Regions from separate parts of the Ensifer sp. 2TAB8 genome, predicted to be linked through region 2. Evidence: predicted binding sites of a transcription regulator. Region 2 holds the regulator's gene; the other holds the start of a gene.
The links. Region 2 encodes LexA, which represses DNA repair genes until DNA is damaged. Its sites were predicted from a motif close to TGTTCNNNNTGTGTTCNG; they were not measured.
Positions count from the first base shown of each region.

Region 1: the regulator LexA is predicted to act here: its motif matches at 2,595-2,612, upstream of AB4Z53_RS04305 (YifB family Mg chelatase-like AAA ATPase).

Region 1 covers NZ_JBFRGB010000001.1:875,654-883,929, forward strand. The annotation lists gene cysK (cysteine synthase A) at 1-161, shown strand, start outside; gene AB4Z53_RS04300 (SRPBCC domain-containing protein) at 239-727, opposite strand; gene AB4Z53_RS04305 (YifB family Mg chelatase-like AAA ATPase) at 971-2,503, opposite strand; gene gshB (glutathione synthase) at 2,721-3,668, opposite strand; gene AB4Z53_RS04315 (endonuclease/exonuclease/phosphatase family protein) at 3,815-4,804, opposite strand; gene AB4Z53_RS04320 (sn-glycerol-3-phosphate import ATP-binding protein UgpC) at 4,801-5,913, opposite strand; gene ugpE (sn-glycerol-3-phosphate ABC transporter permease UgpE) at 5,981-6,823, opposite strand; gene AB4Z53_RS04330 (ABC transporter permease subunit) at 6,834-7,838, opposite strand; gene AB4Z53_RS04335 (extracellular solute-binding protein) at 7,845-8,276, opposite strand, start outside.
Region 2 covers NZ_JBFRGB010000007.1:233,267-241,542, reverse strand. The annotation lists gene AB4Z53_RS14905 (cryptochrome/photolyase family protein) at 1-1,208, opposite strand, end outside; tRNA gene AB4Z53_RS14900 (tRNA-Asn) at 1,304-1,378, opposite strand; gene AB4Z53_RS14895 (hypothetical protein) at 1,537-1,830, shown strand; gene AB4Z53_RS14890 (thermonuclease family protein) at 2,014-2,736, shown strand; gene AB4Z53_RS14885 (methyltransferase family protein) at 2,965-3,654, opposite strand; gene AB4Z53_RS14880 (hypothetical protein) at 3,751-4,107, shown strand; tRNA gene AB4Z53_RS14875 (tRNA-Cys) at 4,351-4,424, opposite strand; gene AB4Z53_RS14870 (hypothetical protein) at 4,808-5,140, shown strand; gene lexA (transcriptional repressor LexA) at 5,225-5,950, opposite strand; gene AB4Z53_RS14860 (hypothetical protein) at 6,176-6,427, opposite strand; gene AB4Z53_RS14855 (hypothetical protein) at 6,796-7,428, shown strand; gene AB4Z53_RS14850 (hypothetical protein) at 7,554-8,156, shown strand.

The sequences.
Region 1 (8,276 bases), on a different contig from region 2:
TTGAAGGCGTGCCGGTCGGTATTTCTGCAGGCGCAGCACTGACCGCCGCGATCGAGGTCGGCCAGCGCGAGGAAAATGCCGGCAAGACCATCGTCGTCATCATCCCATCCTTTGCCGAGCGCTATCTCTCGACGGTGCTGTTCGAGGGTCTGGGTGGTTAGTCCACTGCTCTCCAACGTTCCGTAAGGGCGCCGAGGGCGCCCTTTTTTCGTTCTGCCTTGCGGCCGGCAGCCCCGCTTCAGCCAGCCTGCTCGGTGAAGCCAGCGAGATTGGCGAGCGTCGAGCGAAGGCCGGCGTCGTGATCCTCCTTGGAAATCCCCTCCGGCACGTTCTCGCAGGTGACGCTGACGTGGGTGCCATCTGCCAGCGGCTCCAGCGCCCAGGTGATCCGCATCGTCCCGGCAAGGGCCGGATCGTCGGATTGAAACTCGGACTCCTGCACCACGCACCGATCCTGCTCCAACGCGACGAAGCGGCCAGAAACAATGTCGGTGTCCTCCGAGCTCTTGCCCTGCGTCCTGTCGTCCGGCGCCTCGTAGATCAGTTCCATGCGGAAGAGGCCGCCGACATGGGGCTCAAAAGTACGCACCTGCCCCTTCATGCCTTCGGGCGGCAACCAGACCGCAACGGCAACGGGATCGATGAGCGCGGCATAGATGACTGATGGCGGCGCCTTGATCAGACGTTCGGCGCGATCGGTTCTTCTGCCGTCTGATGCATCCGTCATCCGGTTCACTCCCTGTCGGCTAATTCAAGGATGATTGTACCGGAGTTTGCGGCGGCGGTGAGATACACCTCATCCGCATCGCGCGAGATCGACAAGCGCGGCGCTGACCCGGGAAAGACCCGTCCATCACAAGACTGATCAGCGCGTCCAAGCGTTTCGAGCAGCGGCTATGCCTGGGGGAGAACATAGTGTCGGAACCTCAAAACAAGAAAACATGGATCGATTGCCGCACTGGGGCGATCGCTATGCCGCCGCCTGCAGCCGCTCGCCGGCGATCCGATAGGAAATCGCTTCGGCAAGATGAATACGGCCGACCGTTGCGGCACCGTCGAGATCGGCGAGGGTGCGGGCGACCTTCAGCACGCGATGGTAACCTCGGGCGGAGAATTTCATCTTTTCGGCCGCATCCCGCAGAAGCTGCAGCCCCGCCGCGTCGGGTGCTGCGATCTTCTCGATCAGCGAGGTCGACGCGCGGGCATTGCTGGTCAGGTCCGCGCGGCCGAGGACGGCAAAGCGGTCGATCTGCATGGCACGGGCGCGAGCGACACGACGCGCAACGACCTCACTGATTTCGGCCGCCGCCGGCTTCAGCAGATCGGCGGCGCTGACGGCCGGCACGTCGATGCGGATATCGATGCGGTCCATCAGCGGACCGGAGATACGCGCCTGATAGTCGGACATGCAGCGCGGCCCGCGGGCGCAGCTGCGGCCGGGCTCGCCGGCCATCCCGCAGCGGCAGGGATTCATGGCGGCAACGAGCTGGATCGCGGCGGGATAGCTCACCCGGTGATTGGCGCGGGCGATGATGCATTCGGCAGTCTCGAGCGGCTGGCGCAGCGCGTCGAGCACCTGCGGCGAGAATTCCGGAAACTCGTCGAGGAACAGCACGCCGTTATGGGCGAGCGAGGCCTCGCCGGGCTTGGCGCGCAAGCCACCACCGACCATGGCCGCCATGGTCGCGGAGTGGTGCGGCGTGCGGAACGGCCGCCGGTCCGACAGCTTGCCGCCCGGCAGTTGCCCGGCGATCGAATGGATCATCGAGACTTCGAGAAGCTCGGCCGGATTGAGCGGCGGCAGGATCGACGGCAGGCGGGCGGCGAGCATCGACTTGCCTGATCCGGGCGGGCCAACCATCAAGAGATTGTGGTTGCCGGCAGCGGCCACCTCAAGCGCGCGCTTGGCGCTCTCCTGGCCCTTGATATCGGCGAGGTCGGGCAGGTTAGATGCGCCCGAGCGGATTGCGGCCTCCGGCCGCGAAAGCACCTGCGTGCCGCGGAAATGGTTGGCGATGGCGATCAGGCTGCGCGGCGCCAGGATATCGATCTCGGCCCCGGCCCAGGCCGCCTCGGGTCCGCTTTCGGCCGGGCAGATCAGCCCTTTGCCGAGCGCATTGGCGCCGATTGCCGCAGGAAGCGCACCGGCAACTGCGGCAATGGTGCCATCGAGATTGAGTTCGCCGATCACAACGTATGGCGCCAGTGCATCGCCGGGGATGGCGCCGAGGGCTGCCATCAGCCCGAGTGCGATGGCGAGGTCGAAATGGCTGCCTTCCTTCGGCAGGTCGGCGGGCGCGAGATTGACGGTGACCCGCTTAGCCGGCAGGGCGAGACCGGAGGCATGCAACGCGGCCTGTACCCGCTCGCGGCTTTCGGCGACGGCCTTGTCCGGCAGGCCGACGATCTGCATGCCGACCTTGCCCGGCGCGACCATCACCTGCACGTCAACAGGCAGTCCCTCGATACCCTGAAATGCCACCGTGCTGACGCGCGCGACCATGCTTGCCCCCTCGCCCAGGCAGCCCGGCTATCGGGCGCCGCAACCGCCCAGAGTTGCAGACAGAAGCCTTGCACGGATAACGCACAAAAACAAGAACAATTACAGAACATTCGAAAGGAGGCGGACGCACCGACAAAGGTGCAGTTCCGGCAAACGGCCGCGGGCGAAGGCCCGCAGCACGCTTCGTCGACCGGAGTAGTCTATCCGCTAGCGCCGATCAGGCGCGCTTGCGCTCGATCGCATCCCAGAGAAGGCTGGCGACATCGGCGCCGCCGAACTTCTTGACTTCGCGAATGCCGGTCGGCGAGGTCACGTTGATCTCGGTCATGTAGTCGCCGATGACGTCGATGCCGACGAAGAGGAAGCCGCGGGCCTTCAGCGCCGGAGCGATGCGTTCGCAGATTTCCTTTTCGCGCGCCGTCAGTTCGGTCGGCTCCGGGCGGCCGCCGGCATGCATGTTGGAGCGGGCGTCATGCTCGGCCGGAACGCGGTTGATGGCGCCGACCGGCTCGCCGTCGACGAGCAGGATGCGCTTGTCGCCCTTGCGCACCGCCGGCAGGTATTCCTGGGCGATGAAGGGCTCGCGGAACATCTGGCCGAACATTTCCAGAAGAGAAGAGAGGTTGCGATCGTCGCGCGTCGAATGGAAAACGCCGGCGCCGCCATTGCCGTAGAGCGGCTTCAGGATGATGTCGCCCATCTCCTGGCGGAAGCTGGCGATTTCGGCGGGGTCGCGGGTGATCAGCGTCTTCGGCATCAGGTCGGCAAATTCGGTGACGAAGATCTTCTCCGGCGAATTGCGCACCCAGGCCGGATCATTGACGACCAGCGTCTTCGGATGCAGGCGCTCGAGAAGATGCGTCGAGGTGATGTAGGCCATGTCGAAGGGCGGATCCTGGCGGAGCAGGATGACGTCCATCGTCGAAAGATCGACGCGCTCGGCTTCGCCAAGCGTGAAGTGATCGCCCTTGACGTCGCGCAGCGTCATCTGCTGCGCGCTCGCATAGACCTTGCCGTCGCGCAGCGACAGTTTCTCAGGCGTATAGTGGAAGAGACGATAGCCGCGCGACTGTGCCTCGAGGCTCATGGCGAAGGTGGAATCCCCCGCGATGTTGATGCCCGAGACATGGTCCATCTGGACCCCGACATTGACGATTTTCGCCATCTACCCATCCCTCATGGATCACGGATAGCCGTGATCGATTTCAAACCGCCGGAACGGAAGAGGACGGAAAACCGCTGCCCTCTGCCGCACTGGCAAAGCCCTCGACATGTAGAATGCGGGCGCGCCTTAGGCAAGGAGAGGCGAGCCTATTCAAAGCCCTCAATGGCGCAGGTGATGAGATCGTGGTCCGAAAGCGGACGACCGGTTTCATCGAGCGAGGGGACGACGCGGGTCTCGCCGATCTTCAAACCGCGCGACAGGAACCAGTCGAGCTTCATCGCCCGCTCCGGCCAGCGGGTGATGAGGCTCGGACGCGTGGTCATGATGTCGAGCGAGCCGCCGTGGCGGGTAAAGCCGCGTGCGGCACTGACGGCAAAGAGGCCTTCGGCCTCGAAGTCGCCGCCGGCGTGGTTGCCGGTGTTGAGATCGCCGCCGATCAGCACCGGCAGGCCCGGGAAAGTCTCGTCGAGGGCATCGATCAATTCCTTGACCTGGCGCTCGCGATAGACGGCGGTCGTTGCGCTTTCGAGATGAGTGGCGACGGCGACGAAGGACCCCGCCTCGGTCTCGATGACGGCGCCGATCGCAAAGCGCTCGCCAAGGCGCGGCTGCTCGCCATCGGTGAACCAGAGGCGTTCGCCCCACAGGCGTAACAGGAACGGACGGCCGAGCGGCATCGATGCCATCAGCGCATTGCCGTGAAACCCTTTGGCGTTGAAATCGTCCTCGCAGAATTCGCGCTCGGTGTCGGAGCCGAGGCCAAGCTCGATGAACTCGATGCCATAGGCGTATTGCATGCCGAGCGTATCGGCGACTTCGGCGGTCGGATGACGCTGGCCGGTACGGGCCATGCCGTTGTCCATTTCCGAAAGCAGGACGACCGGAGCATTCGTTGCGGCCAGATGCGCGGCACTTTCCGCCGGGAACAGGCAGCGTTCCAGGTTCCAGGCAGCAACGGTGAACGGAAAGGCGAGCGGCGTATCCGACGAAGGCGTGCCGCCGACCTCGATGCTGTTCATCTCCGGGCGTGCGCCCATGGCGGCGTCATGGGCCGCAATGGTGCGCACGATCGACGCAAATCCCTCGCGCAGTTCGAGCGAGGGAACGGCTAGCTGCTCTACGATTTCAAAGATCACGATGCGGTCTCCAGACGAAGGGTCTGCGCCGAGGCTTCGCCCGCAAACGACGTGCCGCGCTCCAGCCGCTTGCCAGTCTCCGGCGAGAAGAAATGCAGGCGGTCGACGGCGATGGTTACAGCGAGATCGCCCGACAGCGGCGTTTCCGGCGACAGCGCGATGGTGAGGGCCTGGCCCTCGACGGTGCCATGCACGAGCCGCTGGGCGCCCAGTTCCTCGACATAGTCGACCTGGAGCAGCATCGCGTCTTCGCCGACACCGGCAAGCCGGAGATCCTCAGCGCGCAGGCCAACGGTCACAGCGCCCTCCACCGGCGCGCGGCCGGCGAGGTCTATCCGGTGGAGGCCGATCTGCAGGCTGCCGCCTTCGATGTGTCCCTTGACGAGGTTCATCGCCGGCGAACCGATGAAGCTCGCAACGAAGGTCGAGGCCGGACGGTGGTAGACGTCGAGCGGCCGGCCGATCTGCTCGATGCGGCCGCCATTCAGAACCACCAGCCGGTCGGCGAGCGTCATCGCCTCGAGCTGGTCGTGGGTGACGTAGAGCGAGGTCGTGCCGAGGCGCTTCTGCAGGCGCTTGATTTCGCCGCGCATCGAGACACGCAGCTTGGCATCGAGATTGGAGAGCGGCTCGTCGAACAGGAAGGCCGCCGGCTTGCGTACGATGGCGCGGCCCATGGCGACACGCTGGCGCTGGCCGCCGGAGAGCGCGCGGGGTTTACGGGAAAGATAGGGCTCAATCTCCAGCATGCGTGCGGCTTCGGCGACACGGGCGTCGATCTCGGCCTTCGGGGTCTTCCGGTTCTTCAGGCCGTAGGCGAGGTTGTCGTAAACAGTCATGTGCGGATAGAGCGCGTAGTTCTGGAAGACCATGGCGATATCGCGCTCGGCCGGATCGACGTCGTTGATCACGCGCGAGCCGATCGTGACCGTGCCCTTGGAGATCGTTTCAAGGCCAGCGACCATGCGCAGGAGCGTGGACTTGCCGCAGCCGGACGGGCCGACCAGCACGATGAATTCGCCGTCCTCGATGTCGATCGAGACGGATTTCACCGCCTCGACATTGCCGTGATAGATCTTCGAGACCTCGGCGATGGTAATGGCCGCCATGGCTGCCTCCGTAAATTTGGTGTCGTTTCAGAAGCGGGCGGGACCTTTTGTCCCGCCGCCGCTCCGCTTACTTGTCGCTTTCGGTCAGGCCCTTGATGAACCAGCGCTGGAAGATCACCACGATCATCACAGGCGGCAGCATGGCGAGGATCGCCAGCGCAAAGGCCTCGTTATAGTCAGGAATGTTCGAGCCGACCCAGACGAGAAGGATCTGCTTGATGCCGCGCACCAGGGTGAAGAAGCCTTCGTCGGTGGTCATCAACGTGGGCCAGAGATACTGGTTCCAGCCGTAGACGAACATGATGATGAAGATCGCTGCCATCATGGTGCGCGAGAGCGGCACCAACACGTCGATGAAGAACTTGAACGGCCCGGCGCCATCGATGCGCGCCGCCTCCAGCAACTCGTCCGGCACCGACTTGAAGAACTGCCGGAAATAGAAGGTGCCGGTCGCAGACGCCAGCAGCGGCACGATCAAGCCGGTATAGGTGTTCGTCAGCCTCAGCGTGTTCATCACTTCGTAGGAGGGAAGGATGCGCACTTCGAGCGGCAGGAGCAGCGTCGTGAAGATCACCCAGAAGAAGAACGTCGCCAGCGGAAAGCGGAAGTAGACCAGCGCATAGGCCGCGAGCATGGAGAGCACGATCTTGCCGACGGCGAAGCCAAGCCCGAGGATCATCGAGTTCAGCATCATGTTGAAGCCGGTGATCTTGCCGGTGAAGCCGCCCTGACGCGTCAGCACGGTCTGATAGGTCTCGACGAAATGGCCGCCCCAGGTGAGGCTCAGGCCGTTGCGGTGGATATCGGCCGCCTCGTGCGTCGAGGTCATGAAGGCGACGACAACCGGCGCCACCATGATGAAGACGCCGAAGAGCAGGATGATGTGGTCGAAAATCTTGGTGCGATACATCGGCCCGACCTCAGTTGTAGTGCACGCGCCGCTCGATGAAGCGGAACTGGAAGATGGTGAGAACGAAAACGATCAGCATCAGGATCACCGATTGGGCCGAAGAGCCGCCGAGATCGTTGCCGCGGAAACCGTCCATGTAGACCTTGTAGACAAGGGTGATCGGATTGTTGGCGGCCTTGTCCTTCACCATCACATCGATGACGCCGAAGGTGTCGAACAGCGCATAGGTGACGTTGATGATCAAAAGGAAGAAGGCGGTCGGCGCGAGCAGCGGCAGGATCACCGTCCAGAAGCGACGGAAGCCGGAGCGGCAATCGATCGCCGCTGCCTCGCGCACCGAGACCGGAATGCCCTGGAGCCCTGAGAGGAAGAAGATGAAGTTGTAGGGGATCTGTTTCCAGACCGAAACGACCACCATGGAAAACGCGGTGTCGAAGTACTTCAGGCCAACCTTGATGTCCCAGCCGAACCAGCGGGCGAGCTCGACAATCGGGCCGATATGCTGATCGAAGAACATCATGCCGATGAGGCCGGCGACCGGCGGCGCGATGGCATAGACCCAGATGAGCAGCGTCTTGTAGGCCGCGTTGCCGCGGATGACGCCGTCGGCCTTGACGGCGAGCAGCAGGCCGATCGACAGCGCGAAGAATGTCACCAGCGCTGTGAAGACGGCGGTAAAGCGGGCAATTCCGAGATATTCGCCCGACTTCAGCACGTCGGTATAGTTGGTCATGCCGACGAAGGTCGAGCCAAAGCCGAAGGGGTCCTCGAGATAGAAGGACGACTGGATCGCCTGGACCGACGGCCAGTAGAAGAAAATGAAGATGATCGCGAGCTGCGGCGCGAGGAAGAGGTAGGGCAGGAACGGCGATGAGAACTGCACGCGCTTGGCAGCACTTTCCCCTTCGCCACTCGACTGGCCACCGAAAGACCGGAAGGCGCCGAAGTGACGCCTCCCGGTCCGGGTTCCGGTTCCTCCCCGCGCTGCGGGGAGGAGATCTGTCGCGGTCGACATGGGAGATCAGCCGGCGGTCTTGGCGAAACGAGCGAGCAGCTCGTTGCCTTCCTTCTCGATCGTGTCGAAAGCGTCCTTGACGGTCGTTTCGCCCGAGAAGATGCGGCCGTATTCGCGTTCCATGATTTCTCGGATCTGCGGATAGAAGCCGAGGCGGTAGCCCTTCGACCAGTCGCCGGCCGGCAGCATGAGCTGCTTGATGCCGACTTCAGCGACCGGCTTCTCCTTGTAGTAGCCATCCTTCTGGGCGAGCTCGTAGGCTGCCTTGGTGATGGCAACGTAGCCGGTGGCCTTGTGGTAGAAGTACTGGATCTCGGGCGAGGTCAGGAACTGGAAGAAGTCGGCGACGCACTTGTTTTCTTCATCCGACTTGCCGGACATGGCAAACAGAGCAGCACCACCGATGAAGGAGTTGGTGCCGGCGCCCTTGATCGAACC
Region 2 (8,276 bases):
GGATTGAAAATTCGGAAGAACGGTGCCGCATCGGCGCCTGATCCCGCGACCCATTGCCAGCTTGCTGCATTATTTGCCGGATCCGCATCCACCAGCGTGTTGCGAAACCAGGCTTCTCCCCTTCGCCAGTCGATCAGGAGATCCTTGATGAGGAAGGACGCGGCGATCATCCGCACGCGGTTGTGCATATAGCCATGCCGCCAGAGCTGGCGCATGCCGGCATCGACGATCGGAAATCCGGTCAGGCCCTTGGACCACAGGTAAAAGTCGCCTTCGTGGTCAAGCCAGTGGAAATGATCGAATCGGCGATCGAGGTTGCGCCGGGGGAGTTCGGGATAGTGAAACAGCAGATGGTAGGAGAACTCGCGCCAGGCGACCTCCTTTCGGAAGGTGGCGACACCTTCACCGCCTTCGGTCTGTAACCCTTGTGTCGCGTGCCAAATCTGCGCCGGCGATATCTCCCCGAGGGCAAGGTGGGGAGAGAGCAGGGACGTGCCGTCAGCGTCAGGAAGGTCCCGGCGAACTTTGTAATCTTTGAGCTTTTCGTCGATAAATTCGTCGAGGCGAGCGGCCGCGCCTTTTTCTCCCGGCGTCCATATTTCGCTGAACGTGGCCGCCCAGTTCGGTTTTGTTGGCAGAAGCGACCATTGGCCAAGCGGTTCGGACGACGGCCAGGTTTCCGGTGACACGATTTGTTGCGGTTCGTCGATTGGCGGAGCCGGTTCAAACTTTGAATCGAGGGCGCGCCAGAAGGGCGTGAACACGCGATAGGGGCCGCCGGTCGTCGTCAGCAGGCGCATAGGTTCATGCAGCAACTGTCCGGCAAAACTCTCGGTGGCGATCCCCTGAGCTGAGAGCGCCTTCTTCAAGGTGGTATCGGTGGCGATGCCCGAGGGATCGTAGCGGCGATTCCAATGAACGCGCTGCGCTCCTGATTTGCGCGCCACGTCGGTGAGCACGTCCAGCGGGTCGCCGGAGCGGAAAATGAGTTGCGAGCCGAATTGGGCGAGGCGAGCCCTCAACGCCTCCAGCGAATGATGCAGCCACCATCGCTGCGCAGCCCCCAGCGGACCGTTGCCGCTTTCGTCCGGCTCCCGGATATAGAGCGGAATGACGGGAGCCTCACCGACCGCGGCCGCAAGGGCGCGATTGTCGGCAAGACGCAGGTCCTTGCGGAACCAGACGATGATGGGCGCCGCCTTTGTCATGAATACCGTCTAGGTTTGGGATTGCTCACCCGGGGAACTTAGGTGCAAAATGAAAAAGAGCCATCTGCATCTCTGCAAATGGCTCTTTTAGAAAGTGGCTCCCCGGGCCGGATTCGAACCGGCGACCTGTCGATTAACAGTCGAATGCTCTACCGCTGAGCTACCAGGGATCATCCGCGCCGCTGTTTGCTGTGCGCTTCAGAAGTGAGGCTGCTAATACGCATGCTTTTCTGATTTGCCAAGCGGTTTTTTCAAAAAAAGTGACAAGTTCGGTTGCGAGGCTGTGGAGAAGTCCCCAATTGTGGGAAAAGACGCCGGATAGGGAATGATGAACAAAAACAGGAAGCAGATGCATTTCGGGATCGATCCGCAGACACGACAGATCGTGCTCGGCAAATGGCGCATCACGCTGCCGGAATCGCCACTGCTGCGTATCCTGTTGGGCTCGCTCCTGGTGTTCTGCGGCTTTCTCGGCTTTCTGCCGGTGCTCGGCTTCTGGATGATACCGCTGGGCCTCATCGTTCTTTCGCACGATCTCCCATCCGTCCGCCGCCGCCGCCGCCGTCTGGCGGTCTGGTGGGCGCGTTGGCGCGGGCGCACAAACTCGTCGAAGGGGTCGTGAGCCAAAATCGTCGCTTCCGTCTCTCGGTGGCCGTCTTCGTCAGCGCCGAACCGCACCGACCTGTCTCGTTCGATTCTTCTGCCGCCTGATTCCGAACCTGCATCTGCCTATTGAGGGGGCGGCCGAAAACTTTTCGGCAACGCATCAAACGCATAATGCGGTCGCGAATCAGGATGAGGACGCATGGCCAAAGCCACTACGAAACGTCGAAGCAGGAATTCCGGCCGGAGCAAGGGCAAGCAAGGCGGTATGGCGCCGTGGTATCTGGCCGCCGCGGCTATCGTCGGCGGCGTAGTCGCCTATGATCATCGCGCCGAACTGAAGCACTGGCCGGTGGTATCGGATGTGGTGGCGTTCACGTCCCGTCATGATTCGAAGCCGAAGCCCGCACGTGTCGCGCAGAAAGCGGACGGGCGTCCCGCGCAGCAAGCGGAGAAGCAAAAGCCAACCCCCGTGACAAGAGTTGCGCTTGCAGCTCCCGTGCCGTCGGTGGACGTCGGCGCGAACGCGCCGACACCCGCGGTGCGGCCGAATGAGGAAGTCAAAACGGCATCGATCCGCACGGATCAGTTTTATTTCTGTGGGATTCGCAACGACAACTGCGTGATCGACGGCGCCACTTTCCTCTACCACGGAGACACGATCCGCGTGGCGGACGTCGATGCACCGCGTATTCGCCAGGCAAGCTGCGACAAGGAACGTTCGCGCGGCTTTTACGCCAAGCAGCGCCTGCGCGAACTGCTGAACGCAGGTGACTTCAGGCTGGAAACGGCGAACAGTCGTCAGGACGCCAAGGCCGGTGAAAAGCTGCGGCTGGTCACTCGCGGCGATCAATCCATCGGACGCGTCCTCGTAAACGAGGGACTGGTGCGGCCGTGGACGGGACACACGACGCCCTGGTGCTGAGGCCGATATTTGCAGAACCGCAATGCCTTCGAAGGAAGACATTGCCGCAGCACGCTTCACCAATGTGGTGATTTTTCGGAGGCCGCAGCTCACGCGGTGGTGGTGTGCTGATGGCCTTCTGACTGGATCCCGCCTGTCTCGCCGATCCGCCGCCTCAACCGGTTATGGCGGCAACGGCTCCGGCGTCGCGTTCATCCGGTATCAGAACGAGCAAATCCCACCTTGGCTTCACTGTGCTGATCGCAGCTTACCCGCGTTCATGAATGGAAGAATGCGCGGGACGTCGAGTGCATAGGCGCCATAACTGGGGAACGCGGTCTGCAATACTCGTTCCTCGTTGATCATTCTGCGAAATTGCAGCAGCCACTGGACACCCCCAAGAAGTACTGACCAGACAGAAAGATTGAGGACGATCAAGCCGATGATGGCGATCTCTTCCGTTAGATGGAGCGGGTGGCGAACAACCGAGTAGGGGCCGCCCGTTATCAAGGTCCGGGCCTCCGGCATGATGCTGAAGGCGCGACCGAGCCAGAAAAGAACGAAGGCTGACGAAACCATCCCGACCACGATCATAGCCGTGCCGGCCATTTGAAGCGCCAAGCCTGTATCGGCGGGCTCGGGTAAGTATGCGATCAGCCCGAGAAGAAATGTTCCTGCCATCGCGGTCAAATAGGGCTCGAAGCCAGTGGCTGCTTTGATCGGGGGCAAGCGCGTAATGGCTACCACGCAGACCATTCCGAGGAATAGGACGGTGGCGGCGGTTGAAGTCAACGCCAAGACGTCAGCCGACTGCCATTCGTCTTTCACCACGATTTGCGCGGCGTGAACGATGCGCCGCAACATCGCGATTGCGAAATACGCGCAGATACCGAACCTGCCGATGATGTCGGCGAAGAGCAACGTTCTACCCTTCAGCATCCAAATACCTCCCCCTCGATCGCCGGTAAGAATGCCACGGTTGCGAGCGGCTTCAAGCGTAACTTTAGAAGTTGCTTAATTCGGAAGGTCGACGCCATGTTGTGGCCGCCGCAGCACGACTATGTTTTGTTGGCCACGATGTCGAAATACGTCGTCGACGGATTTATGCGTTCTTTGAAGGGTTTGGTGTGTGGGAGCTCTTTCCGCGCCACGTCCAAGTTCGACAAGGGGCCGCGCCTCTTTAGGGGCGGCAGACAGCATCGGGAGTACGTGCTGAGCCTCGAAAAGATCGGCGAGATTGTCGTCAGAATCGCGCTCGCCGAGATCGATGTGAGGGACGAGCGCTTCTTGCAGAAGGCGATGAAGTGGCAGCGACCGATCCCGTCGCGACCCTCATGGACGCTCACAGGGCGGCCCGGAGGGCGCTATGACAGCCTTCCGCAGAGACAGTGACCTGCGACGTGTTCGTAGGCGGCGCGAAGGAGAAGCGGGGTTCAAGCACCTGCAGCTGGTGAGCGGGTTTCTGGCTCAGGATTCGCTGTGAACATGTCGCATTTCATGTCGTATGGATCCGCCGTCGCCGCGTGGAAGTGCAGGGAAAGCAAGGGAATCTCGTAGCAACATCGCGTTACGCGGAAGCGGTGTTTTTCCGCTTCGCGACGACTGCAACATATTGATTATATTGGTGAATGTATTTGGAGGCCTCGCCCGGAATTGAACCGGGGTACAAGGATTTGCAGTCCTCTGCGTCACCACTCCGCCACGAGGCCTCACGGCTCGGATAACCGAGCGTTGGCGGGGATTTAGAATGATTGCAGAAAATCCGCAAGAGGCATTTTCGGAAAAAGCACAAAGCGAATTTGCGGTTCGGGCGCTTTCCACAGGCAGAACGTCTGGCAATGTCGATTGCTCCTGCCCAGCGTGCAGCAATGCTTCAAGAGGAGGTCGGAACGATTGCCTTCCTCAGCTTACTCCGGGTTGAGACACCTGGGAGCTTTCGCTCAGGCGTGCCACACGCCCGCACAAGCCACGTCTTCTAAATCCCCTGCGGATCTTATCGCTTCGGTGAAATCGGTAGAGGGGGAACGATGACTCCGCTGACATCAGCCGCATCGATAGCGTCCGTCATCATCAAGCGGAGGCAATGGCTTATATGAAAACGAAACTTGTCCTGACGGCCTTGGCCCTCTTTGCTGCGACCACATTCGAGGCGCGGGCAGAGGACCTGGTTTTCAAGCTGAAGAACAACACAAATGCAGTTCTGACTAACTTCTACACGTCGCCGGTGGGCGTCAACGAGTGGGAAGACGATGTATTCGGCCGGCAGGTTCTGAACCCCGGCGAGAACATGGAGATCACCATCGCTGACGGTCGGGATGTCTGCAAGTACGACATGCGCTTCGAATTCGAAGAGGACTCGGGCCTTGATACGACCGAAGATACGCAGGACCTTTGCGAACTCGGTGAATACACCATCCACGAGTAAGCGGCGCGTTATCGGATAAACAAGAAGAGCCTCGCTACCCCAAGCGGCAGCGAGGCTCTTCAGAGTGCCGATTTTTTCTGGAGGTCAATGGTAGCGGCGGATCAGCCCAACGAGCTTGCCCTGGATCTTCACACGATCAGGCCCGAAGATCCGTGTCTCGTAGGCAGGGTTTGCGGCCTCAAGCGCAATCGATGCGCCCTTGCGTCGGAATCGCTTCAGCGTCGCTTCCTCGTCATCCACGAGCGCCACGATGATATCGCCGGGGTTGGCGGTATTGCCATTTCGGATGATCACGGTGTCGCCGTCGAAGATGCCGGCTTCGATCATCGAGTCGCCCTTGACTTCGAGGGCGTAGTGTTCGCCGTTGCCGATCATGTCGAGCGGAACGGTGATGTCGTGCGTGTTGTTCTGGATCGCCGAGATCGGCACACCGGCAGCGATGCGGCCCATGACCGGCACGGAAACTGATGTGTTTTCGGCCACCGGCGCCGGCTTCGGTGGTGCGGCAGGGGCTGCCGCCGGCGGCTTGCCGAGGCTTCCCTCGATCACGCTCGGCGAGAAGCCGCGACGCGGCTGCTGCTGGCTGGACGCGTAGGCTTCCGGAAGCTTGATGACCTCGAGCGCGCGGGCCCGGTTCGGAAGACGGCGAATGAACCCGCGTTCTTCGAGCGCGGTAATCAGACGGTGGATGCCGGACTTCGACGCCAGGTCGAGCGCATCCTTCATCTCATCGAATGACGGCGGGACGCCCGACTCCTTCATGCGTTCGTGAATGAACAGAAGCAATTCCTGTTGCTTGCGGGTCAGCATGGCACGTCGCTCCAGAAGGCGTGAAACAAATCAAGAACAGACACTATCTGTTCCATATGTGTTCTGCAAGTGCCTAAAATTCCGTGAATTCAGTCAATTGGCGCGACTGCGCGTGCTGATTGGTCACTTTTACGGGAGCAAAGCGGGTTTGGGTGATGATTGTGTGGCCGGCAACGGCCGCATTGGACCGCATCGGGCGAATCGCGAGCGTTCTGATGGCGAGGGTCAGGCCGGCTGCGTGGCGGCGCAGGCGTCTTCGAATTCCTTCACCGTCTCGGCGCTGTTGTCTTCGGGAAGCACCGCGTCCGCCGCATCGGTTGCCACGGGCGTGTCGCCGTCATAGACGAACGACTGGATGTAGAACGCAATGGCGCCCTTCCACACGTTGCGTCCATCAATCTGGTGGCAGGGTACGGCGCTTTCGAAGTCCGTCTGCAGTTCATCGACCGTGGCGGCACTGAGCTTGACGTCAGGCATGTTAGGCGATGCGACTATCGAAGCGAGAAGCAGGGCGGCAAGCACGGTGATCGTCCACTTTGAGGCAAGGGTGGGACTACGGGGCGGTTAACGATGTGAACCGCGCTTTCGTTCCGAAGTCCAGCAAACTTGGCGATCACTCTCATGTGTTCAACAGGTCTTTGAGTTCAGGCTGTGACCGTTTTGCGCCAGAGGTGCGCGGCGGCAAGGCCCTTGATCCTGGTGCGATCGGCCGACCCGCATTCGCATCGGTTGTGCCAGTCAATGTCCTCCCTGTTGGAGTGCGCAAATCCCTGTTGTGATCGCGCCGCATTGTCTCGACAGGTTGCAAAAATACGATAACTTTGCGGGGAAAGTGGGGTGGTTGCATGCATAGATTGTCGTTGGCGGTTCTCGGTCTGTTGGTGGCGGCCGGAGCGGCCTCTGCTGAAGAGGGCCGTTCGAATATCTGGAAGCGGATCAACGCCTGGACGGTCGGTTCCGATCCGTCCTTGGGCGGCTCGTGCTACGCGGCGACGAGCTATGACGCCGGCGCGATTCTTCGTATCGGCTTCTATCCAAAGGGATCGGCGAACCTGGCGTTTCTTTCGATCGGCAATGCCACCTGGAAATCGATCGAGCCGCAAAGAGAGTATGACGTTGCCTTGCAGCTCGACCGCGGCCGCCAGTGGCCGGCCGTTGCGTTCGGCGTGGACCTCACGGGTTCGAAGGCTCTGGTCGTCAATTTTTCCAATACCGACTTCTTCACCGAATTCGTGCGCAAGAATACGCTGGCGCTGGCGTTCGAAGGTCGTGTGGTGGCGAGCCTCAGCCTGCGTGATTCGATGAAGGCCGTCAGCGAGATGTTCAAATGCCAGGAGGCCGTGAACACGCTGATGCCGAGCGGCGGACAGGGGGAGGCCGCCGATCCGTTTGCGGGCGCCGGCAACAATGCGCCGAACAATGACCCGTTTGCGGGCGGCGGGCAGAGCAAGTCGTCGAAGGATCCCTTCGCCATGTAATTCCTTGGCGTGAGCACCGGTCCGCGCGAGAGGTGAATATTCCTAAAATATTGCGTGGGTACGGGTCGCCCACCCTCGACAGTCACGCGGCGACCCATCAAAATGCGAGCAAACGGGGGCTTTGCATGCGTAGATTGCTGTTCGGGTTGATGAGCTGTCTGATGGTGACGGGGCCAGCCGCGGCTGAAGAGTCCGAGATCATCAAGTGGAAGGAGGTCGGCGGCTGGATTGTTGCTTCCGACACGTCGATGGAAGGCTCGTGTTTCATTACGTCGATGTTCGAGGGCGGGGTCAGGCTGCGCCTGGGTTTCTATCCCAAGGGCTCCGAATCGCCACTCTACATGAGCTTTGCCAGCGACGACTGGAAGTCGCTCGAGATCGGCAAGGACTATGACCTGACGTTTCGCTTCGACAAGAGCGATCCCTGGAGCGCTTCGGCGACCGCCGCCGGAGACGAGAACGGCAAATTCCTCTTCGTGAATGTCACCGACCCCGAATTCCTCACAGGCTTCGTGCGCAAACGGGCTTTGGCGATCGCCTTCGACGAACGCGTCATCGTAAACCTCAGTCTGCGTGGCACCGGTCCGGCGGCAGACGAACTCATGAAGTGCCAGCGGGCCGTGGATGAGATCATCGCCGACGAAGGACGCAAGTCCAAGGAGAAGAAGGCCGATCCGTTCAATGCGCCGGGCGAGAAGCGTTCAGCACGCGACCCGTTCAGCCTCTAGCATTGTCGAAATCCGGACTTCTTGCAGACCTCCGGCAATCGGTTTGAGGTTAGGACGGAGAACGCCGATTCATCTGCCGGCGGCGAACCAGCCGCTGTATCGGAAAATCAACTCAACCTT